Regions from separate parts of the Bradyrhizobium sp. USDA 10063 genome, predicted to be linked through region 1. Evidence: predicted binding sites of a transcription regulator. Region 1 holds the regulator's gene; each other region holds the start of a gene.
The links. The regulator PhoB, encoded in region 1, activates phosphate uptake and scavenging genes when phosphate is short. The targets are predictions, from matches to a motif close to TGTCATNNANCTGTCAT.
Positions count from the first base shown of each region.

Region 2: the regulator PhoB is predicted to act here: its motif matches at 3,729-3,745, upstream of ACVJGD_RS03975 (STN domain-containing protein).
Region 3: the regulator PhoB is predicted to act here: its motif matches at 6,827-6,843, upstream of ACVJGD_RS04260 (acetoacetate decarboxylase).

Region 1 is NZ_JBSSGP010000002.1:4,981,421-4,991,213, forward strand. Features, by position in the region: gene ACVJGD_RS25585 (Hsp33 family molecular chaperone) at 1-249, opposite strand, end outside; gene argF (ornithine carbamoyltransferase) at 461-1,387, opposite strand; partial or broken gene ACVJGD_RS25595 (acetylornithine transaminase) at 1,384-2,596, opposite strand; gene ACVJGD_RS25600 (GcrA family cell cycle regulator) at 3,088-3,603, shown strand; gene phoB (phosphate regulon transcriptional regulator PhoB) at 3,757-4,464, opposite strand; gene phoU (phosphate signaling complex protein PhoU) at 4,575-5,291, opposite strand; gene pstB (phosphate ABC transporter ATP-binding protein PstB) at 5,303-6,124, opposite strand; gene pstA (phosphate ABC transporter permease PstA) at 6,121-6,966, opposite strand; gene pstC (phosphate ABC transporter permease subunit PstC) at 6,970-7,959, opposite strand; gene pstS (phosphate ABC transporter substrate-binding protein PstS) at 8,154-9,164, opposite strand; gene ACVJGD_RS25635 (ATP-binding protein) at 9,308-9,793, opposite strand, start outside.
Region 2 is NZ_JBSSGP010000002.1:444,723-454,515, reverse strand. Features, by position in the region: gene ACVJGD_RS03990 (S1 family peptidase) at 1-666, opposite strand, end outside; gene ACVJGD_RS03985 (FecR family protein) at 760-1,758, opposite strand; gene ACVJGD_RS03980 (RNA polymerase sigma factor) at 2,025-2,576, opposite strand; gene ACVJGD_RS03975 (STN domain-containing protein) at 2,856-3,455, opposite strand; gene ACVJGD_RS03970 (DUF2231 domain-containing protein) at 4,029-4,499, shown strand; gene ACVJGD_RS03965 (PQQ-dependent sugar dehydrogenase) at 4,550-5,863, shown strand; gene ACVJGD_RS03960 (cupin domain-containing protein) at 6,179-6,610, shown strand; gene ACVJGD_RS03955 (RNA polymerase factor sigma-32) at 6,755-7,675, shown strand; gene ACVJGD_RS03950 (DUF2158 domain-containing protein) at 7,737-8,012, shown strand; gene ACVJGD_RS03945 (MFS transporter) at 8,044-9,225, opposite strand; gene ACVJGD_RS03940 (LysR family transcriptional regulator) at 9,329-9,793, shown strand, end outside.
Region 3 is NZ_JBSSGP010000002.1:504,544-514,336, forward strand. Features, by position in the region: gene ACVJGD_RS04230 (TAXI family TRAP transporter solute-binding subunit) at 1-763, opposite strand, end outside; gene ACVJGD_RS04235 (acetyl-CoA carboxylase biotin carboxyl carrier protein subunit) at 919-1,140, opposite strand; gene ACVJGD_RS04240 (IclR family transcriptional regulator) at 1,274-2,251, shown strand; gene ACVJGD_RS04245 (acyl-CoA carboxylase subunit beta) at 2,181-3,740, shown strand; gene ACVJGD_RS04250 (IS1182 family transposase) at 4,152-5,489, opposite strand; gene ACVJGD_RS04255 (patatin-like phospholipase family protein) at 5,619-6,788, opposite strand; gene ACVJGD_RS04260 (acetoacetate decarboxylase) at 6,942-7,724, shown strand; gene ACVJGD_RS04265 (transporter) at 7,862-8,881, shown strand; gene ACVJGD_RS04270 (carbohydrate porin) at 8,901-9,793, shown strand, end outside.

The sequences.
Region 1 (9,793 bases):
GCCGTCGAACTTCAGGGATGAACCGAGCAGCGTCGTCAGCACAATCGCCTCGCCGAGCAATTTGCCGACGGCAGGCGGATAATCGTGCTTGTGCAGGATGTCGTCGAGGGTGGGACCGAGCCGCGTCAGCCGGCCGCGCAGATCGAGTGCATCGATCTCGAACGGCAGCACCGCGTCGTCGACCGGCACGGCTGATGGCGCGCGGGTCGGCGTTTCCGTGATCTTGATGTCGGGGGATTGTGAAACCATGGCGCTTTATCTGGGGTCTCGAGAGGCGAAACGAAAGGGGTTCACATCTATCGTTGTTAGCCGTCATCCCTGCGAAAGCAGGGATCCATAACCACCGATGCTAGTATTGCGAAAAGCTGGGGCCGCAGCCTGATGCAACAACTCGCATCGGTGGTTGTGGGTCCCGGCTCGCGCTTCGCTTGGCCGGGACGACAGCTATGTTGGCGACGCGCTACGCGACTGCGTCGAAACACCAGGCCAGAATGCCCTTTTGCGCATGCAGGCGGTTCTCGGCCTCATCGAACACCACCGACTGCGGACCGTCGATCACTTCGTCAGTGACTTCCTCGCCGCGATGTGCGGGCAGGCAATGCATGAACAATGCATCGGGCTTCGCCAGCGACATCAGCTTGGCATTGACCTGATAGGGCCGGAGCAGATTGTGCCGGTGCTCGCCGTCCTTGTCGCCCATCGACACCCAGGTGTCGGTGACGACGCAGTCGGCGCCGCGCACGGCTGCCTCGGGGTCGTTGCCAAGCACGATCGGCGCCTGGGTCGCCTTGATCCAGTCGCGCATCACCTTCTTGGGCGCGAGTTCCGGCGGCGTCGCAATGTTGAGTCTGAACTTGAAGCGCTCGGCGGCATGCGCCCATGATGCCAGCACGTTGTTGTCGTCGCCGGTCCAGGCCACGGTCTTGCCCTCGATCGAACCGCGACGCTCCTCGAACGTCATCAGGTCGGCCATCACCTGGCAGGGATGCGAGCGGCGCGTCAGCCCGTTGATGACGGGGACGGTGGCATGCGCGGCAAGCTCCAGCAGCGCCTCGTGGTTGAGGATGCGGATCATGATCGCATCGACATAGCGCGACAGCACGCGCGCCGTGTCGGCGATGGTCTCGCCGCGGCCGAGCTGCATCTCGGCACCGGTGAGCATGATCGATTCACCGCCGAGCTGGCGCATGCCGACATCGAACGATACCCGCGTGCGGGTCGAGGGGCGCTCGAAGATCATTGCCAGCGTCTTGCCCTCGAGCGGCTTCGTAGCTTTCTCATGCGCCTTCAGTCTCGCCTTCATGGCGGTGCCGGCGGCAAGCATGGCGCGCAGCTCGTTCAGCGGCATCTCGCTGATATCGAGGAAATGACGGGGCATCGTGCTCATTGCCCCGCTGCCTTCTTTGAGGGGTCGCTGGAGAGCGCAGCGCAGGCGCGCTCGAGGCAGGCGATGGACTGCTCGATTTCGGCCTCGCCGACGATCAGCGGTGCGAGGAAACGCACCACGTTGTCGCCGGCGCCGACCGTGAGCAGCTTCTGCTCGCGCAGGGCGTTGACGAGGTCGCCCGAAGGCACCACGGCCTTGACGCCGATCAGAAGCCCCTCGCCGCGCACTTCGGATAGAATGGACGGATAGCGATCGACCACGGAGGCGAGCTTCTGCTTGAGCAGGAGCGACATCTTCTGCACGTGATCGAAGAAGCCGGGCTGCAGCATCACGTCGAGCACGGCGCTGGCGGCCGCGACCGCAAGCGGGTTGCCGCCGAAGGTCGAGCCGTGCGAGCCCGGCGCCATGCCGGACGCGGCTTCCGCGGTCGCGAGGAAGGCGCCGATCGGAAAGCCGCCGCCGAGCGCCTTGGCGAGCGACATCACATCAGGCGTGACCCCGACGCGCTTGTAGGCGAAGAGCTCGCCGGTGCGGCCCATGCCGGTCTGCACCTCGTCGAAGGCGAGCAGCAGGCCGTGCTCGTCGCAGAGCTGGCGCAGCGCCTTGAAGAAGGCTGGCGGCGCACTGCGCACACCGCCTTCGCCCTGCACCGGTTCGATCAGGATGCCCGCGGTCTGTGGACCGATCGCGCGTTTCACCGCTTCGATGTCGCCGTGCGGCACCTGGTCGAAGCCGTCCATCGGCGGACCGAAGCCCTCGAGATATTTGGCGGCGCCGGTCGCGGCGAGCGTCGCGAGCGTACGGGCCGTGGAAGGCGCCGTCGAAGGTGATGATGCGATAGCGTTCCGGGCGCCCCTTCGAGAAGTGATAGTGGCGCACGAGCTTGATCACGCCCTCCATCGCTTCAGCGCCGGAATTGCAGAAGAACACGAGGTCCGCAAAACTCTGCTCGCACAGCCGCGCGGCCAGCTTCTCGCCGTCCGGGCTCTTGAACAGGTTCGACATGTGCCAGAGCTTTGTCGCCTGTTCCTGCAGCGCCTTCACCAGATGCGGATGGGCGTGGCCGAGCGCGTTCACCGCGACGCCGGAGGTGAAATCGAGATAGCGCTCGCCCTTGGTCGAGATCAGCCAGCAGCCTTCGCCGCGCTCGAAGCCGAGATCGGCCCTGGCAAAAACGGGAAGCAGATGCGACGTGGCGCTGTCGGTCATGGCGATCACTGAAGAGTTTCAGACAAGCCTTTTCAGATAAGCCCTGGCGGCGTGAGGCACGCGGCTAGATGCTCATCCAGCGAAAACAAAACGTGCCGCCTTTGCAGGGCGGCACGTAGAGGCATTCTATGCGCGCGGCGGGTGCTGTCAATCGCCACGAAGCCGCCAAGCTGCGCTGCAAAGTACAGGTATTCCGTAGCTTTCCGGTGTGGTGGAAAAGCCCGATTGCAATCCCTAAATGTCGGAACATGTGGACGCACAGGCGCGGACTCTTGCGCCAGAGTCACGCCATATTGTAGCGTCTGGGCTGTCGGGTACGACATCTCGTGCGGCGGTTTTGATCCCAAGAGTTCTCTGTGTGCAGCGTACACGTTCGGGCGCGCTTTTCGCGCCCGGCGAGCCTTAAGGGATTCTGCCCGCAGGGATTTTTGAGATTTGGCATCGCAGCGCCGTCCAAGGATCGGCCGGCGCAACGCGAAGGGAAACATGCGATGACGGTATTGACCTGGTCCGACGAACGCGTCGAGCAGTTGAAGAAGCTCTGGGAAGCCGGGCTTTCGGCGAGCCAGATCGCTGCGGAACTCGGCAACGTGACGCGCAATGCGGTGATCGGCAAGGTTCATCGGTTGGGCCTGTCTGGCCGCGCCAAGAGTCCCGCTGCGGCAGCGCCGCGGCAGCGCAAGGCGCGTCCCGCACAGCCGATGATGCGGGTGGCGCGACCGGTCTCCCGCGGCAACACCGCGCTCGCCCATGTCTTCGAGGTGGAGGTGGAAGCCGACCCGGTCGCCTATGACAATGTGGTGCCGATGAACCAGCGCCTGTCGCTGCTCGAATTGAACGAGGCCACCTGCCACTGGCCGGTCGGCGATCCCTCGAGCCCGGAATTCTTCTTCTGCGGCGGCAAGGCGCTTCCCGGCCTGCCCTATTGCGCGCACCACTCGCGGGTCGCCTACCAGCCGGCGGCCGACCGCCGCCGTCCGACAGCCAAGCCGTCACACGGCAAGTAAGCCGGGTTGCATCAACGAATGTCGTCCCGCGAACGCCGGGACCCATAACCACAGGTGTTCGTGGTTACTGCCCGCTGGGGCCCAGCGTGTTCAAACAAATGGCTGCGGTGGTTATGGGTCCCGGATCAAGCCCGGGACGACGAGTCAGCGATCTTACGATGGCTCGGCCTTCGCGAAGCGATCATCCAGCGCGTAGCCGGCGCCGCGCACGGTGCGGATCGGGTCCTGCTCGCGGCCGGGATTGAGCAATTTGCGCAGGCGGCCGATGTGGACGTCGACGGTGCGCTCGTCGATATAGATGTCGCGGCCCCAGACGCTGTCGAGCAATTGCTCGCGGCTGAACACGCGGCCCGGATGCTCCAGGAAGAACTCCAGCAGCCGATATTCGGTCGGGCCGAGATCGATCGGCCGGCCCGAGCGCGCGACGCGGCGCTTCTCGCGATCGAGTTCGATGTCGCCATAGGTGAGCACGGTGGCGAGCCGCTCCGGGCTTGCCCGACGCAACAGGCCCTTCACCCGTGCAAGCAGCTCGGGCACCGAGAACGGCTTGACGATGTAGTCGTCGGCGCCGGTAGCCAGCCCTCTCACGCGCTCGCTTTCCTCGCCGCGCGCGGTCAGCATGATGATCGGGAGCTGCTTGGTCTCGGGCCGCGCCCGCAGGCGGCGGCACAGCTCGATGCCGGAGAGCCCCGGCAGCATCCAGTCGAGCACGACAAGGTCGGGAATGCGTTCCTTGAGCCTTGTGTCCGCATCGTCTCCACGGGCGACCGTTTCGACATCATAGCCTTCTGCATCGAGATTGTAGCGCAACAGCGTCGTCAGCGCTTCTTCGTCTTCGACCACCAGAATGCGAGCGCTCATCGGCTTGGCTTCTCCTATAGCGGGACGACTCTCTGCTCAATCGTCATCCCGCTCGTCAATGTTTGAGCATGATCCTGTCGGAAACCGGGTTCGGTTTTCCGGATCGTGCGCTAGTTACCTGGAACAGTGGTAGCGAACGTCGTCATATCCCCCTTCGGACGCTTGTCGGTCATCTGCTGACCCTCGATCATGTAGAAGACCGTTTCAGCGATGTTCGTGGCGTGGTCGCCGATCCGCTCGATGTTCTTGGCGCAGAACATCAGGTGGATGCAGAACGAGATGTTGCGCGGATCTTCCATCATGTAGGTGAGGAGTTCGCGGAACAGCGAGGTGCAGATCGCGTCCACTTCCTCGTCGCTCTTCCAGACGTTCATCGCCGCCGGCAGATCGTGCGCGGCATAGGCGTCGAGCACGGATTTGACCTGCGACAGCACGAGGTCGGTCATGTGCTCCAGGCCGCGGATCAACTTGAGCGGCTGGAAGTCGTTTTCCAGCGCGGCGACGCGCTTGCCCATGTTCTTGGCGAGGTCGCCGATCCGCTCGAGGTCGGTCGCCACCCGCATCGCGCCCACGATCTCGCGCAGGTCGACGGCCATCGGCTGGCGGCGGGCGATCGTCAGCACGGCGCGCTCTTCGATCACGCGCTGCAGGCTGTCGATCTCGATGTCGGAAGCGACGACACGCTTGCCTAGCGCGATGTCGCGGCGGATCAGCGCATCGACGGATTCGGTAATCATCCGTTCGACCAGCCCGCCCATCTCCGCGACCAGGCGGGTCAGTTCCTGAAGATCGCTGTCGAACGCCTTGGCGGTATGTTCAGAAGCCATGATGTCCCTCCTCAGCCGAACCGGCCGGTAATGTAGTCCTGGGTGCGTCGATCGCTCGGCGAGGTGAAGATCTTGCTGGTGTCGTCGAACTCGATCAGTTCGCCCAGATACATGAAGGCGGTCTTGTCTGAGACGCGCGCCGCCTGCTGCATGTTATGCGTGACGATCGCGATCGTGTAGTCCTCCGACAGCTCCTGGATCAATTCCTCGACCTTGGCGGTCGAGATCGGATCGAGCGCCGAGCAGGGCTCGTCGAACAGGATCACTTCGGGCCGCACCGCAACCGTACGGGCGATGCAGAGGCGCTGCTGCTGGCCGCCGGAGAGGCTCAGGCCGGAGGCGTTGAGCTTGTCCTTGACCTCGTTCCACAGCGCGCCGCCGCGCAGGGCCTTCTCGACGCGCCCGTCCATTTCGGACTTCGAGATCTTCTCGTAGAGGCGGATGCCGAAGGCGATGTTCTCATAGATCGTCATCGGGAACGGCGTCGGCTTCTGGAACACCATCCCGATCCGCGCCCGCAGCAGGTTGAGGTCGAGCTTAGGGTCAAGGATGTTGGTCTGGTCCAGCATCAACTGCCCGGTGGCGCGCTGGCCCGGATAGAGATCGTACATCCGGTTGAAGATCCGCAGCAGCGTTGACTTGCCGCAACCGGACGGACCGATGAAGGCGGTGACGCGGTTGGTTCCGAGCGTCAGGTTGATGTTCTTCAGCGCGTGGTGCTCGCCGTAATAGAAGTTGAGGCTGCGCGCGGTCACCTTCGGCGGCGCTTCCGGCAGCGACTTCTGGGGAATGGCCGCGCTCGGGCTGGTCGTCGATACGGACAGATCGGTCATTTTGCGCTCCTTTCGGCGCCGAGGATGCGCGCGCCGATGTTGAGCGCGAGCACGGTCAAGGTGATGAGCAAAGCGCCGCTCCAGGCAAGTTCCTTCCAATAGGCGTAGGGGCTTTGCACGAAGTTGTTGATGGTCACCGGCAGGTTCGCCATCGTCTTGGTCAGGTTCAGGCTGAAGAACTGGTTGGACAGCGCGGTGAACAACAGCGGCGCGGTCTCGCCGGCAACGCGGGCGGTCGCCAGCAGCACGCCCGTGATCAGGCCGGAGCGCGCCGCGCGATAGGCGATCCTCTTGATCACCAGCGAGCGCGGAAGGCCAAGCGCCGACGCCGCCTCGCGCAGCGGGTTCGGGACGAGCAGCAGCATGTCCTCGGTGGTGCGCAGCACGACGGGGATGACGATCACCGCCAGCGCCAGGCAGCCGGCCAGTGCAGAGAAGCCGCCCATCGGCACGACGACGGCGCCATAGATGAACAGGCCGATGATGATCGACGGCGCGCTCAGGAGGATGTCGTTGATGAAGCGGATCACCGAGGTGAGCCGGTCATGCTTGCCGTATTCGGCGAGATAGGTGCCGGCAAACAGGCCGAGCGGCGCGCCGATGCCGACGCCGATCACGGTCATGATCAACGAACCGACGATCGCGTTCAAGAGGCCGCCATCGGTGGAGCCGGGCGGCGGCGTGTTCTTCGTGAACACGTCGAGGCTAAGGCCGGCGAGACCGTTGTAGAACAGCGTGAACAGGATCAGCGCCAGCCAGGTCACCCCGAACGCGGCAGCGGCGATGCAAAGCCCGCGGACGATGATGTCGTTGCGGCGGCGGGACCTGTAAATCGGATTCATGGCTCAGTTCCCAGCCTTCTTTTCCAGACGCATCAGCATCAGTCGCGCGCAGGCGAGAACAATGAACGTCAGCACGAACAGCAAGAGGCCGAGCAGGATCAGGCCCGACTGGTGCAATCCGTCACTCTCGGCGAATTCGCTCGCGATCGCCGCCGAGATCGTAGTGCCCGGGGCGAAGATCGACGAGGAGATGCGGAACGAGTTGCCGATGATGAAGGTCACGGCCATGGTCTCGCCGAGCGCGCGGCCGAGCGCCAGCATGATGCCGCCGATCACGCCGACGCGGGTATAGGGGATCACGACGTTGCGGACGACTTCCCAGGTGGTGCAGCCGACCCCGTAGGCCGCCTCCTTGAGGACGGGTGGCACCGTCTTGAACACGTCGACCGAGATTGCCGTAATGAAGGGCAGCACCATGATCGCCAGGATCAGCGCGGCGTTGAACAGGCTGAGATAGGACGGCGGGCCTGCGAACACCGCGCCCAGCACCGGCACGCCGTCGAACAGGCGGATCATGAACGGCTGGAAGGTATTGGCGAGGAACGGGCCCAGCACGAAGAAGCCCCACATGCCGTAGATGATCGAGGGGATGCCGGCGAGCAGCTCCACTGCGATGCCGATCGGGCGGCGCAGCCATTGCGGACAGAGCTCGGTGAGGAACACGGCGATGCCGATGCCGACGGGGATGGCGATCATCATTGCGATCACCGAGGTGATCAGCGTGCCATAGATCGGCCCGAGCGCACCAAGCACCGGCGGATCGGCCGATGGCGCCCAGCGTTGCGTCGACAGGAAGGCGAGGCCGTATTCCTTGATCGCCGGCCAGGCGCCGACGATCAGCGAAAGGATGATGCCGCCGAGGATCAGGAGCACCGAAATCGCGCAGGCCCGGGTGATCCAGTAGAAGGTGATGTCACCGAGTTTGAAAGCGCTGAGGGCCTTGGCACGATCGTAAGGTCCAGCCGCCGTCATTACGTCGCCTTGAACGGCCATGTCTGCCACGCCAATCCCCTGTGTTGACTTGATACAATAAAAAGGTCGCTTCCGCGTGAGCGATCCTGTTGACGATCAGTCCGGCGTCACTCCGGGGTCCGAAGACCAGACCCGGAACCCCCCAGGGATTCCGGGATCACTTTCAGTGCTCGCGCCCCGGAAGATGATGGGGCGCGAGGCTTGCGACGCAAGGCTCAGCTCTTGATGTCCGACGACCAGGTCTTTTCGATCAGCTTGACGACCGATTCCGGCATCGGAATGTAGTCGAGCTCCTCGGCCATCTTGCCGCCCTTCTCGAACGACCACTTGAAGAACTTGATGGCTTCGGCCGAAGCCGCCTTATCCGCCGGCTGCTTGTGCATCAGGATGAAGGTCGCCGCCGTGATCGGCCAGGAGCCGTCGCCCGGCTGGTCGGTCAGGATCACGTAGTAGCCCGGAGCCTTGGACCAGTCGGCATTGGACGCGGCCGCCTGGAAAGCTGCCATGGTCGGCTGCACGGTCTTGCCGGCCTTGTTGATCATGGAAGCGTAGGTCAGCTTGTTCTGCTTGGCGTAGGCATATTCGACATAGCCGATGGCGTTCTTGGTCTGGCTGATATTGCCGGCCACGCCCTCATTACCCTTGGCGCCGACACCGACCGGCCATTCGACCGCGGTACCCGAGCCGACCTTGGACTTCCAGTCGGCGCTCGCCTTCGAGAGATAGTCGGTGAAGTTGAACGTGGTACCCGAGCCGTCGGAACGGCGGACCACCGTGATCGCGTCGGACGGCAGCTTCAGCTTCGGATTGAGCTTGGCGATCGCCGCATCGTCCCACTTGGTGATCTTGCCGAGATAGATGTTGGCAAGCACATCGCCCGACAGCACCAACTCGCCCGGCTTCACGCCTTCGAGATTCACGACCGGCACGATCGCGCCCATCACCATCGGCCACTGGGAGAGGCCATCCTTTTCAAGCTGCTCGGGCTTGAGCGGAGCATCGCTGGCGCCGAAGGTCACGGTCTTGGCCTGGATCTGCTTGATGCCGGCGCCCGAACCGATCGACTGATAGTTCAGGCCGTTGCCGGTCTCCTTCTTATAGGCGTCCGCCCACTTGGAATAGATCGGGAACGGAAATGTCGCGCCCGCGCCGGTGATATCGGCCGCAAAGGCCGACGTCGAAACGGCGACCAGGCCGGCAGCGACGATTGTCCTAAAGAAATTCATGGGGTGGTCTCCATCCTGTGAGCGAACGCGCCGGATGCGCCCGATCGCGCTCACGCCGGTCCGTTTAGGAGCGGTCGATGCTCGTTTTACGAAGGTTGGATGACAGTTGGATGACACATCCAAGCAATTGAAATTGCTTGTTTTTATGCCGCTGCAGCAGTCTTTACCTGGGGAAAACAGGCGGTAAAAGTAGCGCCGTTTTTCGGCACGCTTTCGATCAAAAGACGGCCGCGATGACGGTTAAGAATATGTTTCACCAAGGATAATCCGAGCCCGGTTCCGCCCTGGGCGCGGCTGTCGCCGACATCCACCCGATAGAAGCGCTCGGTCAGCCGCGGCAGGTGTTCTGGAGCAATGCCGGGACCGAAATCACGCACCATGACCCGGATCTCCGGGGTCCCCTCGCCGGAGGTGGCCTCCTTCAGCGAGACGATCACCTTGCCGCCGGAGGCGCCGTATTTCAGCGCGTTCTCGATCAGGTTCTCGAACAACCGCAACAATTCCTCGCGGTCGCCCGCGATCATGACCGGCGTCTCCGGAAGCTCGATCTCGATCACAACCTGCCGCTCGCGCGCCAGCGGCTCCAGGCCGTCGGCGACCTGACGGATGATCGGGATCAGGTCGACGCA
Region 2 (9,793 bases), 4.5 Mb from region 1:
GACACGAACGCCGTTGGCGGCGAGGAAACTCTTGGCGTCCCCTGCCCCGACCGCGACCACGCGGCTCGATCCGGTCCTGCGGCTTATGATCCCCTGCACCAGGCCACGACTGTCCAGCACGGGCGCGCCGCTGGCGCCGAAGGTGACATCCGTATCAATCATCAGCGCACCCGACTGGCTGCCTGGGCCGCCAGCGACGGTCGCGTTTGCAAGCAGACCGCGGTTTGTCGCCAGCTTGTCGTAAGCGGAGGCAAATACCATGTCGTTGGTGTTCACGCCGACCGTGCTCGGGAAAACCGCCGCCAGCCCCAGGGTCTTCGTCACCTTGATCAGCGCGAGATCCGTGCCGGGCGACAAGGCCACGAGCTGCGCCGCCAGGGCCCGGCCTTCCTTGGCGACAATGAGCCGCGAGCAATCTTCCGCCGCGTGACGGGCGGTCAACATATGGCCCTTGTCGTCGACAAAGAATCCGGTGCCGCTCTTCTGGCGGCTAGGCACCGCAGGCTCCTGCGTGCGCGCCAGCGGCGAAGCCTCAGACCACTGCTGATGCGGCGCGAGTTGCCCAACCGCCCAGCCGATATCATGAGCCTCGGCGCGCCAGCCTGCCGACGTCGTCAGCCACAGCAATCCGAAACCGACCGCAACGCCTTGGATGACGGTGGCCAACCTGCGACACCGGTGCACGCCCTCCGCATGTCGCGGCCTGATCATTGAGTCCTCGTTGTCTTGCAGTTCGTCCAGCAGAGCCTGTTCAAGACGCTAGCTCAGCAACACGATGCCGCCCGGCAGGGACCGCGCCGTGGCGCCGAACAGGCCGTGGGCCTGAGCGATGAAGTCGTCCAGGTGATCGAGATGGAACGTGCCCGAAATCATGCGGCGCCCAAGCTGCTCGTCCATGACGACAATCCTGCCCGGCCGGTAGCGGTTGATCTCTTCGACCAGCCGGCCGACCGGCCAGTCGCGGACGATCAGAAGCCCCTTTTGCCAGGCGTTCGCCTGCTCCAGATCCGCCTGCGCTGCGCGCCCCAGCCCTGTCTCCGCCGAATAGGATATCTGCTGCTCCCCCGAAATCGCGACGCGCTGTCCTTTCCATTCGACTTCGACATCGCCTTCAATACACGACACCGAGACGGTACGATCGAGACATCGCACGTTGAAACTGGCACGACGCGTCGTAACACGGCCTCCGGCGGCATCAATGACAAGTGGTACGGGCGCGTCGCGCTCGGCCTGCACGGCAGCCTCGCCCGAAATCAGTTCGATGCGCGGCGCCCCCTGCTCGGATCGTACAGCGATGCTCGTCTGGGTGTTGAGCGTCAGCGAGACGTTGTCAGACAAGGCGATGTTGCGCCGCTCGCCCTTGGCGGTCCGATAGTCCGCCGACAGTTCTTCGAACGACGGCCATAGCCCCATCGGCGGACGAACGACCACGTATCCGGCGGCCACGGATGCGGCGGCAGCCATCGCGCCCCCGATCAGCGCCCGGCGACTGAGTCTGTCGCGCGCGAGAGGCGGCCTCCAGCGTTCGACATTCACAAGCTCTTCGCTCGCGAGCTTGCGTGTCGCCTCGCCGAAACTGCGCCACAGCCGCACGGCATCACGGAAGGCAGCCTCGTGTTCAGCGCTGCGCTGCCGCCAAAGTGCCAAAGCGGCAGCATCGTCCGATGTCGCCGAGCCCGAGTGCAGGCGAATAACCCACGCAAGCGCCTGCCGCAGCAGCGGGTCCAGCTCGGAAGGAATATCGTCGCCTGCGGTCAAGGCCAGTCGCTCTTTGTTGTCTCTCCCGCCGAATGACTCCGGCGTAGTCGAAGATGCCGCGCCCTCTTGCTCTATAGACGATTGACGCAAAGGAAGACTGAATCGAAAATGCAAGCTATCCGCACTTTCAAGCTGCTTGTCGCTATAGAAAGTGCATCTTCCAAAATTTTTCTTGAAGATTCCCCGCCCCGTGCGAGCACCGGGCGTGTGCGTCGGGAAAATCATTCCAGACGGCCTGACAAACACATCCTCGGCCGAGACGCAAGCTACTCGCTGGATTTCGCCTTTGGACGCGGCCCGAGGCGCCGGAGAACGTTGCGGCCGAGCCGGCGGCTGAGATGCTCCATGGCATGCTGCAGGTCGAAATCGACGGTGCGCACATTGATGCCAAACCGAGCGGCGATCTCGCGATGGGGGAGATGATCAAGATGGGCTGCGACAAATACATCGCGCCGGCGGGCGGGCAATTCTGCGAGCGCCTTCTGAAACTCCGTCAGTTCGATCCGCGCCTCCGTCACCATCGCCGGATCCGGACGGTCGTCGGGGATGTCCATGATGTCAGCGATTTCCGCAGAGTTCAGCAAGTGCCGATCGCTTTTGCGCCGATCCTTGGCGACGTTCAGCGCGGTGCGAAAGAGATAGTCGACCGGGCTATGGATAGGCACCGCATCCGACACGCGATCGACCCGCAGAAACGCTTCGTGCAGTGCCTCGCGCGCGAAATCCGAGGAGCCAAGGCAACGCGTCAGACGTTTGGCCAAACCCTCGTAATCGGCTGCGACTGTCTCTCGCAGAGATTTACTGTTGGAATCAGACACTTACCAGCCCCGCACCCCCACGTCCTGCATTGTCGCAGACCATGGTCAGTCCCAGTATTTTCCCTATCGACCGAGGATGACACTCGCGTGACGGATCATAGTCACTCGCAAGCTGGTCGGCGATCGCGACAATCCAACCACAGGCGCGAGAATATTGAGGTACCGCGGCCATTGCCGGAATCCATGGCAACGGCTGCACGCCCCGAGAATCGTTTGATCGCCGCAGCACCGAGTAACGCGGCGCCGGAGCTCGCGGCAACCCTTTATAGTATTTGTTGCCTAGAGCGCATGGATCGAGATCATGAAGCGGATCGGGAGCGGCATGTTGGGCGGCGCCTGCTGGCTCAACACCAGGCCGCGCAACGCCTCGGTGATCGAACTATCCCGATCAACGTCGCCTGTCGATCCGTCAAGCTCGGCCCTATCAACGATTCGCGAGGACGGCGTCACCCATAGTTTGACCGCGACCCGATATTCGCCCCGCCTATTCCGCCCGCCCTTCTTCAGTGCCTTCTGGATGTCCGATTGCATAAGGCCGATATACTCACCCAGATTGCGATCGGAAGCATCGCTCGCGCCGCGAACACGCAGCGTTCCAAGCGTTATGTCCGCGGAGACCGGAGGATAGATGGGCGGCTCGTCCGGGTCCGGCGTGGACGCCGGTGCGAGTGTCACAGCGTTGGATCGGCTGTAGCGAATCCTCAGGTCGGTATCGGCCAAGAGCATCAGCAACGCCGCCTGCGGCGTGAACTCGCCGCTGACCGGCTGCGAACGGAAACCGGCGGCCGAGGTCGTCTCGAACATCACCTGAACGCCGGCCTGCTGGCTGTACGCCTGCAGGGCGTCGATCAGCGGCTGCGCCGGGATGTCAAACGTCATGAGGCCGATCGGCGACGTCCGCTCGTTTCCGGATGCGACGGTAACCCCCACCAAAATCACAAGTACCGCCGCGATCTTCGCCAACGGCCAGACGCCGAGGCGGGGCAAGCGCGTCCTCTGCCGGACTTGCCCGCGGGACGAAGCGATTTGGCCAACACGTACCATCACTGACAACTGAGCCGTCTCGTCGGCTGCTTCCTTGCGAGGGCCTTCGATTTCGCGCAGCGGTCCCGGAGGTCGCGCCATCCCTCGGCCCTCAGATCGTACCTTCCTATGTCAACCATATGACAGATCGACCTGATGGCGTCACCTGCCTGACCTTGGCACGTCCGTCGAATGCGGGAGGCGACCGGATACGCTTCGCGGGCCGAGCGCAGCGCAACCTCTGCAAGGTCACATAGGATTTACCGTCAGTTTCGAACGCGTGCTTTTGAAAGCGCCGCGCACTTTCCCATCTGCACCTATGGAAGCCACGAAGCGCTCCAACACATCGAACAGATCGAAAGTTGCCTCGCAAAGCAGGCGTCGGCAAAGCGTTGCCGCGCACGCGCATATTATCGTCAGGATCGAAGCATGACGCAGATCGCGGTGGCCTACAGCAGTTCCACAGTCGAAACCGAAGCAGCACCGGTGATTGTTTCCCGCCGCCACGCCATTCATCAAATGCTGGTGCCGTTTTCGGTCGCCTACTTGATCGGCGCCTTCCTCACCGACCTCGCCTATTGGCGAACCGCGCTCGTGATGTGGGAGAGATTTTCGGTCTGGCTGATTGCCGCCGGCCTCGTGATCGCGGCGCTTGCGGCCATCGCTGCCGTGATCGACCTCCTGAGTGGCCGGCAGAGGCCGGCCTGGTTTCGTGCACTCACCTATGTTGTCGCGATCGTGCTCTCGGTCGTGAACGTCCTCGTTCACAGCCGCGACGGTTATACCGCCGTCGTGCCGACCGGCCTCGTGCTCTCGGGGCTCGTCACGATCCTCCTGCTCTTCCTGTTGGCGGGAGGCTGGAACTTGACCTATAGCGAAGGCATGGGAGCAGCCCAATGACCCGCTTGCACGATCTTGGACGTGCGGCGAAGCTGCCGCGCCTTGCCACGATGGCTGTCGTTGCCGCCGCTACCTTGAGTCTTGCGGCCTGTGACGACGTTGGCGGTAGCCCTGCAAGGCAGATCGGCGCCCATCCGTACTTGCCGGAGCTGCAGCAATATCTGTTGCCGCCGATCAGGATCGCGCGGCCGGTGCCGTGGGGCGGCGAAACGCCGAAGGTGGCGGAAGGATTGCAGATCCATGCACTGGCCACGGGGTTCGTGCATCCGCGATCGCTTTACGTGCTGCCGAACGGCGACGTGCTGGTGGTCGAAAGCAATGGCCCGAAGGCCCCGGTGTTCCGGCCCAAGGATCTTATCACTGGCTGGGTGCAATGGTTCGCCGGCGCCAAGGCGCAGGATGCAAATCGCATCACGCTGCTGCGCGACACCGATGGCGACGGCATTCCCGACATGCGCACCGTCTTCCTTGACCACCTCAACTCGCCATTTGGCGTTGCGCTGGTCGGCCATGATCTCTACGTCGCAAATACGGATGCGATCGTCCGTTATCCCTACCAGGACGGACAAACCAGCATCACCGCAACAGGCACCAAGCTGACCGATCTTCCAGGTGGACCAATCGATCATCACTGGACCAAGACGTTGCTGGCGAGCCCCGATGGCACAAAGCTCTATGTCGGTGTGGGCTCGAACAGCAACATCACCGAAAATGGCATCCAGGCCGAGTATGAGAGAGCCGCGATCTGGGAGATCGACCGCGCGAGCGGCGCCCATCGCATCTTCGCCAGCGGCGTGCGCAATCCCACCGGGCTGCAATGGGAGCCGGAGACCGGCAAGCTCTGGGCCATCGCCAACGAACGGGATGAGATCGGCCCCGATCTCGTGCCCGACTACCTGACCTCGGTGCAGGACGGCGGCTTCTATGGCTGGCCTTACAGCTACTACGGCCGGCATCTCGACCCACGCGTCGAGCCGCAACGCCCCGATCTCGTCGCCAAGGCGATCGCGCCGGATTATGCCCTGAGTTCGCATGTGGCGCCGCTCGGCCTCGCCATGTACACGGGCAACAACCTTCCAGCGCAATACCATGGAGGCGCGTTCGTCGCCGAGCATGGAAGCTGGAATCGAACCCCGCTCAACGGCTACAAGGTAGTGTTCGTGCCGTTTAGCAATGGCAAGCCATCCGGTGCTGCGCAGGACGTGGTCACGGGATTCCTCAATGCGGATGACCGTGCGCGCGGCAGGCCGGTCGGCCTCGCGATCGATCGAGCGGGTGCACTGCTGATCGCCGACGATGTTGGAAACACGGTTTGGCGGGTGTCCGCTACGAGCCCGCCCGCTCAACCCAAGCCAGCTACTTAAGTGCTAGAGGAGCCCAAGGAGCGTGGCAGAGCCGGGTGTCGTTCGTATCGCGACGCCCGGCTCAGCCATCATTTCGGGTTACGCGCCTTTTCGGATTCGCACGGCGCCTTCCTCAATCGAACGTTACTCTTTACGACTGCAAGATAGCAGCAGCGTGAGCTCGCTTGCCTGTGAGCTCAGCAAGCTCACCGATTTGCGAGACCGCAGCGTCCCTCAATCGGACGTGAACTGATTAAACGCCTGTTTAGTGGCTCTGCCGACCACGCCGGTCCTACGTTCAGCGGGCAGCCAACTCGCAACGTGAGCGTGATCGCCATGAGCAACTCAGTCCACGTCGTCAGCCCCGATCGCTTCGACCTCGGGACAAGCCAAACTCCGGGTTCCGAACGTCGTGCCGCGATCGATCCCGCGCTTGGTATCTCCTCAGCCATCTGGGGCGGGCTTTTCGAGGTCAAGCCCGGAGCACGAACCGGTATCCATCATCATGGCGCGCAGGAAACGATCGCATTCGTCCTTTCCGGCGCCTGCGAGATCCGCTGGGGTGTGAGAGGAGAATTCGTTGCCTACGCAAAGGCTGGCGATTTCATCCACGTTCCGGCCTTCCTGCCGCACATGGAAAGCAATCTCTCGAACGACCAGCCGTTCCGCTGGGTCGTCGCGCGCAGCACGCCAACGCCACTCGTTGTCAATCTTCCGGACGCGGTCTGGCCCGACGCAGACACCCTGCGGCCGACCGACGTGATCTGAAATGTGCGTTTCAGCAAAAACCGTCGCTCTCGAAAGACCGCGGCAGCGCCTGCCCCTAATGATTGTAGTGCCTCGGCACAGCTCGAGCCCCGATCGGCACTCGACGCAAATACGTCGAGCGCAATAACTGACGGAACCTTTACGATGGAACAATACTGCCTATTGGACGCGGAACAGGAACAACAGTTTGCACGCCGTTGGCATGAATTCGGCGATCAGGCCGCGCTGCATGCTCTCGTCAAGAGTCACCTCAGGCTTGCGGCAAAAGTAGCGCGGCATTACCGCGGATATGGCCTCCCCCTCCCTGATATCATCGCCGAAGCCAATGTCGGCCTGGTCGTTGCCGCACAACGATTCGAGCCGAACCGCGGCTCACGTTTTTCGACTTATGCATTATGGTGGATCAAGGCCAGTATTCACGAATACATCCTGCGCTCCTGGTCGCTGGTCAAGATCGGAACGACTGCCGCGCAGAAGAAGCTGTTCTTTCGCCTCAGGAGCGAAATCAGAAAGGTCTCGAACAATCAGACCTCGCTCACGCCGGAGATTGCCAATGTGGTCGCCGAGCACTTGGGCGTCACCCCCGCCGATGTGATCGAGATGGATGGTCGGCTGCGCGGCGACTTCTCCCTGAACAAGCCGATGGACGACGATGGACAAACGGCGGAATGGGAGACCATGCTGGTCGACGATTCCCCGGATGCCGAAGTGATGCTGGCGGAGCGGGATGAAACCAGCCAGCAGACGAGCGCGCTCTCGGCTGCCCTGGAGGTGCTGACACCGCGTGAGCGGCAGGTCTTCGAGGCACGGCGTCTCACCGACAATCCGCCCACGCTCGCAGAGCTCGCCAACCGGATGGACATTTCGCCGGAGCGCGTGCGGCAAATCGAGAACCACGCCTTTGAAAAAGTGAAACGCGCAGCCGTCGGCTATCTGAGGACCGATCGATCGGCGTCCGATTCCGCGACGAGCGTGCCGCTCACCAAGCGCGACCGAGCGTATCGCCTGCAAAGGAACGAGTCGGCCATGGAGGGAGTGCGCGCGGAATACCAGATGCAGATCTAGTGACGCGCTGAGGATCTCACCTCATCGTCTCTGAAGACACGGAGGCTCTGATATGCTCCCAATGGCGAAGCGCTTCGCGATCGGCGCCGGGTTGATCCTGTCACTCAACGCACCGTTCTTCACTCAGGCATCTGCAGCCTCCGCTTCGCAGGGCATCTCGACCACCGGACCTGCGACGCCCCAACTGCGCCCCGGCGATCTTGTTCGCCTGCGTTCGGGTGGATCATTGATGACGGTCGACACGGTCAAGGACGATCAGGTCGATTGCTTCTGGACCGACGGCAGTGGCCAGACCAACAACGCGACCTTCCCCGTCCAGGTCCTCCGAAAGTTCTGACCGGAGACATCTTGCTATTCCAGCCATCGCGCTACTCCGCCGGACATGTCGCTGCCCGAGCCCGCGGCCGGTCGAGGCGCAGGCTCCACAGCGCCAGGGCAAGACCGACCGAGGTGATCGCCGCCGCAACCAGCGGCAGCGCGGTGAGACCGAGGCCATGATCGATGGTGATGCCGCCGGCCCAGGCGCCGAACGCATTGCCGAGATTGAAGGCGGCAATGTTGAGGCTCGACGCAAGCGTTCGCCCGGTTTCGCCCGCGGTCTCGAGCACCCGGAGCTGCAGCGGCGCCACGGTGGCGAACGCCGCGATGCCTAGCAGGCCGACCAGCACAATGGTCATGGCCTTCAGCGGAAGCACAGCGGCCATTGCAACCAGCACGACCGCGAGCGCCGCCAGCGTTCCGATCAGCGCGCGCGGCAGGCCTCGATCGGCCAGCCGTCCGCCGGCGACATTGCCGATCGAGAGCCCGAGCCCGAACACCAGAAGGATCGGCGACACCGCCGCGTCGGAAAATCCGGTGACGCGGGTGAGGATCGGCTGGATATAGGTGAAGACCGTGAACAGCCCGGCAAAGCCGAGCACCGTCATGGCCAGGCAAAGCTGGACCTGCGGACGGGCCAGCACCGCCAGTTCGTCGCGGATCTTCACCGCGTTGCCGTCCTCCCCGACGTTATCAGGCACGAACAGCGCCACGACGGCAAGGGCGGCGATGCCGATCGCGGTGACCGCCCAGAACGCCGCGCGCCATCCGAGCGACAGCCCGATCCAGGCGCCGAACGGCACGCCGAGAATGGTTGCAACCGTGAGGCCGACGAACATCGTCGCGATCGCGGACGCGCGCTTGTCCTCGGCGACGAGGCTTGTCGCGACCACCGAGCCGACGCCGAAGAACGTGCCATGTGCCAGCGAGGTCAGGACCCGCGCGGCCATCAGCAGCCCATAGCTCGGCGCCAGCGCGCAGGCGGCATTGCCAAGCGTGAAGATGGCCATCAGCCCCAGCAGCACGGCCTTGCGCGGCATCCGCCGCGTCGCCAGCGTCAGGATCGGCGCGCCGACGAACACGCCAAACGCATAGCCGGAGATGAGCAGGCCTGCCGCCGATACCGACACCTGCATGTCGGCCGCGACCTGCAGCAGAAGGCCCATGATGACGAATTCAGTGGTGCCGATACCGAAGGCACCGGCGGTGAGCGCAAGGACAGCGATGGGCAAGGACATGGCTCCGGACTGGAAGGACGGCATGTGCGCAAATAGCGTCGTGGCTTTACGAGAATTAGAGGGCGACAAGTCCAATCATTTGTGACACCAATTCAACATGGTTCGATCAGACACCAACCGCTCCGGCGAAATGGAAGTGTTCGTCCGCGTCGTCGATCGCGCGGGCTTTACCGCCGCGGCGCGGAGCCTGCGGCTCACGCCCTCGGGCGTCAGCAAGCTGGTGTCGCGGATGGAGGCCCGCCTCGGCGCCAGGCTGATCAACCGCTCCACCCGCAAGCTGCAGCTCACGCCGGAGGGCGAAGCCTTCTATCAGCGGGCAACCCGGATCCTCGCCGAGATCCAGGAAGCCGAACACGAAGCAGCCGCCGGCGCGACGCCGCGAGGCCATCTCACCGTCAACAGCAACATCCCGTTCGGCACGTTGCATGTCCTTCCTTTGGCGCCGCGCTTCCTCGCCGAGCATCCCGGGATCACGCTCGATATCGTGCTCACCGACACGGTGATCGACCTGATGCAGGAGCGCGCGGACGTTGCGATCCGGGTCGGGCCGCTGCAGGTGTCG
Region 3 (9,793 bases), 4.5 Mb from region 1:
AGGTGCCGAGCTCGATCGGCTTTTCCGGCGAGATGCCGGCGCCGCACGTCGCGCGATGCGGGAAGAAGAACGAGCCGACCTTCTGCACGCGTTCCCATCCGGCCTTGTCATCAGCCGGAAGCGGCGGCCAGATCAGCCCGCGCGGCGAAGTCTCGGCTTCCTTCGCGGGGCCCGTGATGGTGGTGCCGAACGCCGCGTCGGTATCGTTGTTGATCAGGCCCTTCCACATTGCGCCGTAGCTTGCGAATTCGACGGCCTTGACGTCGCTCTGCTTGAGACCGCCGAAGGCGAGGATGGCGAGCGAGTTCTGGTTCAGTGCCGGCGAGCCGACCACGAAGCCGACGCGCTTGCCCTTGAGATCCTTGATCTCCTTGACGCCGATATCGGCGGCGACGCCAAGCGAGCCCGCGTTGCAGTCGACCGTGGACAGCAAGAGTTGCAGCGGCTGCGGTCCCCATTCCCTGGCGCCGAACTCGAACACGCCTTCCTGCGCGAAATAGGTGCCTGATCCCATCGCCGACATCACCGCGCGCTTGGCGCGCAGCGGCGCCAGCCGCGCCACGTCGTTGCCTGCCGGCAGCACACGAAGGTCGGTGCCGTATTTGTCCTTCATCATCTTGCCGACGCCGACCGCGATGTTGAATCCCGCGGTGCCCGTGTCATAGGCGGTCACGGCCATCGTCGGCGGCAGCTTGATGTCTTCGGCGAGCGAAGGTCCGGATGCGAGTAGGGTGACGCCAAGCGCGAGCAGACGACGGATCATGATTCCTCCCTGATGTTTCGCTGAGCGAAACGTGTTGTTTGAGAGGATCATTGCACCGCGTAGCGGTGATGGCAACGCCGCTGCGTTGGCGCGAACCACGACCATCGTCGCATCACCGGACAGATTGTCGCGGAAGAAGCTTGAGTGCGTGCGCGTCAGGTCTCGACGATGGCGACCGCCTGTCCTTCGGCGATCACCTCGTCGACGCTGACGAGGATCGATTTGATGGTGCCCGCAGCGGTCGACGTTACCGGGATCTCCATCTTCATCGCTTCGACCAGCGCGACCTCGTCGCCGTCGGCGATGCTGGCACCGGTCGCCACTGGTATTGCGCATACACGGCCGGCCACTTCGGTAATGATCTTGATATCTGGCATTCCACGCTCCCCATCCGTTTCGCGAAACGCATGGCGCTCTGCGAACGGCTTTTGTTGTGGCCGCACATTGCCTGAGGTAGCTTGTTCTGCAAGTGGAATTTTATTCCGTGTGGCGGAATGGAGCCTATAACAAATGGGAAGACGCTCGGAACGGCTTAGCCGGCAGGGAATGCTCGCCAGCGATCTCGCAGGCGAGGGCGATGTCATCCAGGTGGTGTCGCGTGCGTTTGATGTCCTGCGATGTTTCGAAGGACATGAGGCGCGGCTTGGCAATCTCGAAATATCGAACCGCTGCGGCTTGCCGCGATCGACAGTGTCGCGGCTCACGCACACGCTGACGCGGATGGGCCAGCTCGTCTATCTGCCGCGCGACCAGAAATATCGGATCGGTCCGAGCGCGGTGGCGATGAGCACCGCGATGATGAAGGGTCTGCAGCTCCGCAACCTGATCCGTCAGCGCCTGCAGGACGTCGCCGAGCAGTTGCCCGGCACCGTCGGCTTCGTGATCCCCGATCGCTTCCAGCTCGTCTATCTCGAATTCGCGCGCTCGGCGAACGCGCTCGGCCTGCATGAGGTCACCGGCAGTCGGATCTCGATGGCGACCACCGCCGCCGGCCATGCCTATACGGCGGCGCTCGAGCCTGAGGTCGGCGATGCCCTGATCGCGGAGATGGAGCGCGAGATTCCCGAGGGCGCGAAGCTGCTCAAGCCGCGCATCGAGGGCAATCGCCGTCATTTGCGCGAGCACGGCTATGTCGTTGCCTGCGGCCTGTGGAGCCCGCACATCAACGGCGTCGCGGTGCCGCTATGGTCGCCGCAATACCAGACCTATGTCGTCACGACGATCGGTCTCTTGTCGGCGATGTATGACGAGAAGCGGCTGCACAAGGAGGTCGCGCCGCCGATGGTGCAGCTCGGCGCCGCGCTCGGCAGCCTGCTCGAAGGCGCCGACGCCAGCATCTTCAACAACCGGATCGAGAGAAAATCCATTCCGGCGGCCGTGAACAATAACAACAAGATCATACAGACGGAGGAAAGGAATGAACTGGAAGCCGGAACTCGACGAACTCGCCCGGCGCGAAGCGTTCGCGCGCGAGATGGGAGGCGTTGAGAAGGTCAAACGACAGCGGGATCAAGGCCGGCTTACCGTTCGCGATCGCATCGACAAGATTGTCGATCAGAAATCCTTCCACGAGATCGGCGCCATTTCCGGCATCGCCGAATATGACGAGAACAACGAGCTCAAGCAGCTGACGCCGGCGAACTGCGTGTTCGGCCGCGCCAAGGTGGACGGCCGTTCGGTGGTCGTGGTCGGCGACGATTTCACCGTGCGCGGTGGCTCGGCCGATGCGTCGATCTCCGCCAAGCCGCTGATGGCGGAGGAGATGGCGCATGATTTCCGGCTGCCGATCATCCGCATGATCGAGGGCTCCGGCGGCGGTGGTTCGGTCAAGACGATCGAGACGCGCGGCGCCGCGAACCTGCCCGGGGGCGTCGGCGGCACGCGATGGTACTGGTACACGACGGCGAACCTTGCGCGTGTGCCGGTCGTCGGCCTCGGGCTCGGCTCGGTCGCAGGCCTTGGCGCGGCGCGTCTTGCGGCCACGCATTACTCGGTGATGACGAAGAGCTCCGCGATGTTCGTCGCGGGCCCGCCGGTGGTGAAGCGGCTCGGACAGGACCTGACCAAGCAGGAACTCGGCGGCGCCGATATCCAGACCCGCGCCGGCGCGATCGACCAGGCGGTCGAGACCGAGGAGGAGGCGTTCGCGTATGCGAGGCGCTTCCTCTCCTATCTGCCGCAATCGGTATTCGAGCTGCCGCCCACCGTTCCCTGCAGCGACGATCCTGAACGCGCCGAGGAATCGCTGATGAAGGCGGTGCCGCGCAACCGCCGGCAGGTCTACAAGATGCGGCCGATCATCGACGCCGTCGTCGACAAGGGCTCGTTCTTCGAGATGAGCGCCAATTTCGGGAAGCCGATCATTGTCGGCCTCGCGCGCCTTGAGGGCAGGGCAGTGCTGCTGCTGGCAAGCGATCCCTTCCACTATGGCGGCTCGTGGACGGCGGAAGCCTGCCAGAAGGTGATCCGCTGGGTCGATTTCGCCGAAACCTTCCATCTGCCGGTGGTCTATCTGATGGACTGCCCGGGCTTCATGATCGGGCTCGAGGCGGAGAAGAGCGCGACCATCCGCCATGGCGTGCGCGCGATGGCGGCGGTCAACCAGAGCACCGTGCCCTGGTGCACGATCATCATACGCAACGCCTTCGGCGTCGCCGGCGTGGTGCATCAGCCGGCGAACCGTTTTTCGATGCGCTACGCCTGGCCGTCGGCCTATTGGGGTTCGCTGCCGCTGGAGGGCGGCATCGAGGCCGCCTATCGCGCCGACATCGAGGCCGCGCCCGATCCGGCTTCGAAGCTGAAGGAGATCGAGGACCGCCTCAACAAGCTGCGCTCGCCATTCCGCTCGGCCGAGAAGTTCTGGGTCGAGGAGGTGATCGATCCCCGCAGGACGCGCTCGCTGCTCTGCGAATTCGCGCGCCTCGCCGAGCCGATCCGCGCACCGGGCCCGCCAAGCAACATGTCGACAAGGCCCTGATTGCCTACCCCTCATGGTGAGGAGCGCGCAGCGCGTCTCGAACCATGAGGCCCGACTGTCGCCCGCGGCCCATCCTTCGAGACGACCGCTGCGCGGTCTCCTCAGGATGAGGGTGGAGTGCGTGGCGTTCAGTGCTGCCTGCCCCTCATGGTGAGGAGCGCGTAGCGCGTCTCGAACCATGAGGCCCCGATCTCGCCTGCGGCCCATCCTTCGAGACGGCCGCTGCGCGGTCTCCTCAGAGGGTGAGAATGATTCGCCTTGTCCGGAGAATTTTACATGTGATGGGCTGGAAGGCACAGACCGTAAAGCTTTTCGGTTGAGCCGGCGCCGAATGACCGCGATCTGACCTCCGGGCCGGTGCTGCGGCTGCTGCGGCGCTTTGTGGGCACCTGCTGGCGTGGACGCCTCTGTTCATGCCGCGACCTGCGCCTTGGCGTGCAAGGCGAGGAAGCGCATCATGTTGTGAGCGACGGCGAACCACAGCAGATGGAGGCGGGCCTTGATCTTGCCGCGCAGGGTTAGCTGGCGCAGTCCCATGCGGCGGGCATGGGCATTGATGCATTCGTGCTCGGCGCGCAGTCGGTAGAATGCCTTACCGTCCTTGCTCTGCATGCGTTCACGCCAATCCGCGACGCCAACACCGTCACCCTGCTTCGGCGCATAAGGGTCGGTGCCGTGCCTGGTTTGCCCCGCCGGGCACCACAGTTTGATATCTTTGGCGTGGGCCCACTCGATGTCGTCGTTCTTGGTGAAGCCGCCGTCGACCAGATAGTTGGAGGGGTCGTAGCCTTCAGCGTGCACCGTCTCGATCCCCGGTTGCGCCAGGCCGCGATCCGAGCCGCTGGTATCGATGTCGACCGCAACGATCACCTGGTGTTCCGGCGCCGAGATGATCTGCATGTTATAAGCCGGACGCCACCCACCATCGGCCATCTTCATCACCCGCGCGTCGGTATCGGTGGTCGAAGCGCGCGGCTCCTTCTGCTTGGCCACCTGGTTCTTGTTGGTCTTCTCGCGCCGCTCCCGCTCGACCTCCAGTTCCTTCATGCGCTGCTGCGCCGCCGCGATCCGCGCCTCGCGCTCGCGGGCGCCACGCGCCTTCGCCGCCCGCTGGCGACGATCGCCAGCCGCCGGATCCGTCTCGGCTTCAGCGCGCAGGCGCGCCACCCGCGTCTGCGCCGCGGTGAGCAGATCATCAAGCCGCGCGCGCCGGCGGAAGGAACTCGCCCCGGCACCCGCGCGCACCCGCAAGCCATCCTGCGCCAACGTGTCGAGCGACACCAGGCCAGCTTCCACCATGGATGCGACCCCCTGCGCCAGCAGCCGCTCCAGAACTGCCATATGCGCGATCCGGAAGTTCGACAGGCTGTGATAGTTCATCGACACCCCGCCGCATAACCAGCGATAGACCAGATGATCGCGGCACAGCCGATCCAGTTGGCGGGCGCTGCCCACCCCATCGACCGTGGCCCACAGCCAAAGCGCCAACATCAGTTCCGGTGCTGCTGGCGGATGTCCGGGCTGGCCCTCGCGCGCCTTGATCACCTCGTGCAACGCCGACAGATCCAGCCCCTCGACGAACGCCCAGACCGAGCGGACCGGATGATCCTCCGAGATCAGATCGTCCAATGCCGCCACCTGCATGCCGATCTGACTGCGTTCCGGCACCCGCAGCCGCAGCGCACCACGCCCTTCGGCCTGCGGTCTTTCCTGCTCAGGTAACCCCTCGAACAATTGCTCGTCAGCCATCGTCAGCCCCTGCCTCGCGCGCAATGCAAGCGAATCACAGCACCGCGGCTGTGGCAAATGCTCATTGCCTAAAGATTCTCACGCTCTCAGGATGAGGGTGGAGCGCGTGGCCTGCGTCCTTCGGCAGTTCTACACCTCGCTCTCGCGGTGCACGTCGTGGACCACGATGCCCATGCCGTCGTCGGGCATCTTGATCCAGTCGCGCCGCATCAGCGTGCGCTTGGTGTCCTCGTGGCCGCTCATCCAGTGCTCGCGCATCGAAGTGCCCGAGAATTCGTGATCCTTGGCGTGGCCTTCATAGGCCTTCTGCTGATAGATCAGTTGCAGGATCGCGATGCTCGGCAGGGCGCTGTTGGAATCGCGAAGATGGCGTTCCTCCTCCGACAACTGCTCGTCCGGAAGTTTCGACAGCGCCTTGTAGAGGCGGGCGCGGAGATTGTGGGTCTTGCGATACATGTCGGTGTTGTAGCGCGTGCGCGAGGAATACATGATGTCCTTGTGGCGGGCCATCACGTCCTGGATGTCGCGGGGCAGCGCGCCGCGGGCCGAGAACAGGTCGACCTGGAACACCAGCGAATTCAGGCTGTCGGCCTGGTCCAGCAGATGCTGCAGCGGCGTGTTGGAGACGATGCCGCCATCCCAGAAATGGTCGGTGCCGACCTTCACCATCGGCAGCGCCGGCGGCAACGCGCCGCTCGCCATGATGTGCTCGGGAATGATCTCGTCATGCGCGTTGTCGAAATAGATGAAATTGCCCGAGAGCACGTTCACTGCGCCAACCGCGAAGCGCATCTTCTTGGAATTGATGCGGTCGAAATCGACGAGCTCGAGCAGCGACTCGCGCAGCGGCGCGGTGTCGTAATAGCTGGTGGCGGTCCTGGCGCCGGCCGGGCTGAACCATGGGCTGGTGGTGTGAGGCGCGAAGAAGCCGGGCTGGCCCAGCGCCGTCGTCAGCAATGAACTGGTGAAGTTGCGCGCCTTGCGAAAGATGTCGCCGTCCGGCGTGTAGTGCCAGATCTTGCGGCCGGTGATGCGGTCCCAGAACGTGTGCAATCGTTCGAGCCGCCGCTCCGGCGGATTGCCGGCGATGATCGCCGAGTTGATCGCACCGATCGAGACGCCGCATATCCAGTCCGGCTCGATATTCGCTTCGTGCAGCGCCTGATAGACGCCGGCCTGGTAGGCGCCGAGCGCACCGCCGCCCTGCAGCACCAGCGCGACGCGGTGGCATCCCTCCGGTCGCCAGCCGCGACTGGTTGTTGCTTGTTGTTGGTCGAAATGTGGGCTGCGCGCATCCATGTCCTTGCACTCCTGCGCACCAACGATTCCGTGTGCCCGTGACGCGCTGATGACAGCTACGCCGGGTCATGCCGCTGAAGGAAATCCCTCATATCAGTGTCAATGTCCGCCGCTAGCGTTCGGCCCGACCAATTGCAAACAGGGGGATTTGCGATGCGCAGGGAAGAGCTGTTGAGGCTTCCGTCGATGCCGGCCGCGGGTCCGAGCTATCCCGCAGGACCTTACCGCTTCGTCAATCGCGAATTCCTGGTCATTACCTATGAGACCGATCCCGCGTTGATCCGTGCCGGGCTGCCTGAGCCGCTCGAGCCGATTGATCAGCCGATCGTGCACTACGAATGGATCAAGATGCCTGATAGTTCCGGCTTCGGCAGCTACACCGAGTCCGGTCTGGTGATCCCGGCGCGCTTGCACGGCGAAGAGGTCAATTTTGTTTCGCAGATGTACCTCGATGATGATCCGCCGATTGCGGCGGGCCGGGAGATCTGGGGCTTTCCGAAGAAATACGCCCATCCCAAGCTCGAGATCGTCAAGGACACGCTGACCGGCACGCTTGAATATGCCGGCCAGCTCGTCGCCATGGGCACCATGGGCTACAAGCATGAGAGCATGGCCGGCAATGGCGACATCACCCGCGCGACGCTGTCGAAGACGCAAGTTAATCTGAAGATGATCCCGGGCGTCGACGGCCGTCTTGAAGTCTGCCAGCTCGTCGCGATCAACCTGACCGACATCAACGTCAAGGGCTCATGGAACGGCCCGGGCCGCTTGCATCTGGTGCCGCATGTCAATGCGCCGGTCGCGGATTTTCCGGTGCGCAGGGTGGTCGGCGCGCATCACTTCCTCGCCGATCTGACGCTGCCGTTCGGCCGCGTCGTGCACGATTACAACAGGGAAGCCGAGCAGGTTGCCGCGACCGGACTCGCGGCGGAGTAGGCTGCGACATCAAACTGTAACAAGAACGTAATTGTATCGGCGCGCGCTGGCGTGCGGGGAGGCGCCCCGCACCAATATTGTATTGCGTCGGCTAGCGCAGGGGTTCGCAATGTCTCGCGTTGAGCTTCGGGCCGGTCATGTCGGCTGAACCAGCGAAAATTGTCAGCGTGCCCGCGGGCTCCACGCCGGCGATCCCGGGCCTGGTGTGGGCATTCCGTCTGCATAGCGACGGCAGCGCTGAAGCCTTGCCAATCGATGCGCCGATCGAGTTCAGCCATGATGGCAGGCTCTGGCTGCATTTCAATCTGGCGGATGGTCGCACGCGGCAATGGCTCGCCGCCCTGCAGCTTCCTGCGCTCGCGCGCGATCTGTTGCTGTCGCACGACAATTTCCAGCAACTCCACATCATCGACAACTGCGTCTATGGCGTGTTCTCCGATCTCGTGCGCGAGATCGATTCCCCGACGGAGGAAACCGGATTCCTTCGCTTCGCGATGACCGAGCGTCTCCTGATCAGCGGCCGCCATCAGGCGCTGTGCGCGGTTGATGCTACGCGCCGCGTGCTCGAGGGTGGCCATCGTGTTGCGACGGTGGCGGCCCTGCTCGAGAAGATCATCGACGAGGTCGCCGACACCATGGATCGGATGGCCGACAAGATCGGCACCGAGATCGACGACATCGAGGAGCGGGTGCTGGCCGGCGAGACCAGGTCGGAGATGCGGGCCGGGCTAGGGCGGTTACGGCGGACCTGTCTACGGCTGCATCGTCAGCTTGCCGGCTTGCGCGTCCTGTTCCACCGGCTCGAGCAGAAAAGCCCCGAAAACCTCAGCCCGGCGCTACGCCTGCATGCCGCAAAGCTCGCACAGCGGCTCGATGGCCTCGACCACGACATCACCGAGCTGCGCGAACGCAGCCGCCTGCTAGAGGAGGAGCTTCGTTTCAAGCTGGAGGAGGAAAGCAATCGACATCTGCACGCGCTCTCGGTCGTGACCATGATGCTCCTGCCGCCGACGCTGGTCACCGGCATCTTCGGCATGAACACCAAGGGACTGCCGCTCACCGATGTCGATGGCGGCTTCCTGTGGGCTGCGGTGCTGATGATCGCCGCCTCCGGCCTTGCCTACCTGATCATGCGTCGCCTGGGCATCGTTAAATAACGGGCTGCGGTATCATTGCATGTACCGAGTGCTCATCCGCGCGGTCACTTTATTCGCGGCGATCATCGCCGTTGCCCTCGCGCCGGCCGCGCACGCGGCGGATCAGCCTGACGATACCAAGCAGGACCTGCGCGACAGGCTGGCCGATGCCGGCTACCAGTTCAGCCTGACCTACATCGGCGAGGGGCTCGCCAACGTTACCGGCGGCATGCGCACCGGCGCGATCTATACCGGCCGGCTTGACCTCGGCACCACGATCGATCTGGAAAAGGTGATGGGCTGGACCGGCGCCACCTTCCACGCCAACATGTTCCAGATCCATGGCGATGGCCTGTCGCGCAGCTACATCGGCAATCTGATGCTGGTCTCGGGCGTCGAGGCGCTGCCCGCGACACGGCTCTACGAACTCTGGATCGAGCAGCAACTGCTCGGCGGCAAGCTCGCGGTCCGCGTCGGCCAGCAGGCCTCAGACATCGAGTTCATCGACAGCCAGTACGACGACATCTTCATCAACTCCGCGCTGGGCTGGCCGGGCATCACCGGGATCAACCTGCCGGCCGGCGGACCGTCGCCGCCGCTTGCGGTCCCGGGTATCCGGATCAAGGCGCGGCTCTCCGACAAGATCACCGCCTATCTTGCGCTGTTCGATGGCACCGCCGCGCCGCCCGACGCGGACGATGCGCAGATCGCCAATCCTCACGGGCTCTTGTTTCGCGTCAACGATCCGCCCTGGTGGATCGGCCAGCTCAAATACAAGTTCGAGATCGGTGAGAGCCGGTTGCCGGCGACCATCACCGGTGGCGGCTGGTATCACATGATGTCGTTTGCCGATCAGCGCTTTTCGGCCGACGGCCTGTCGCTCGCCGATCCCAGCAGCTCCGGCGATCCACTCTGGCTACGCCGCAACAATGG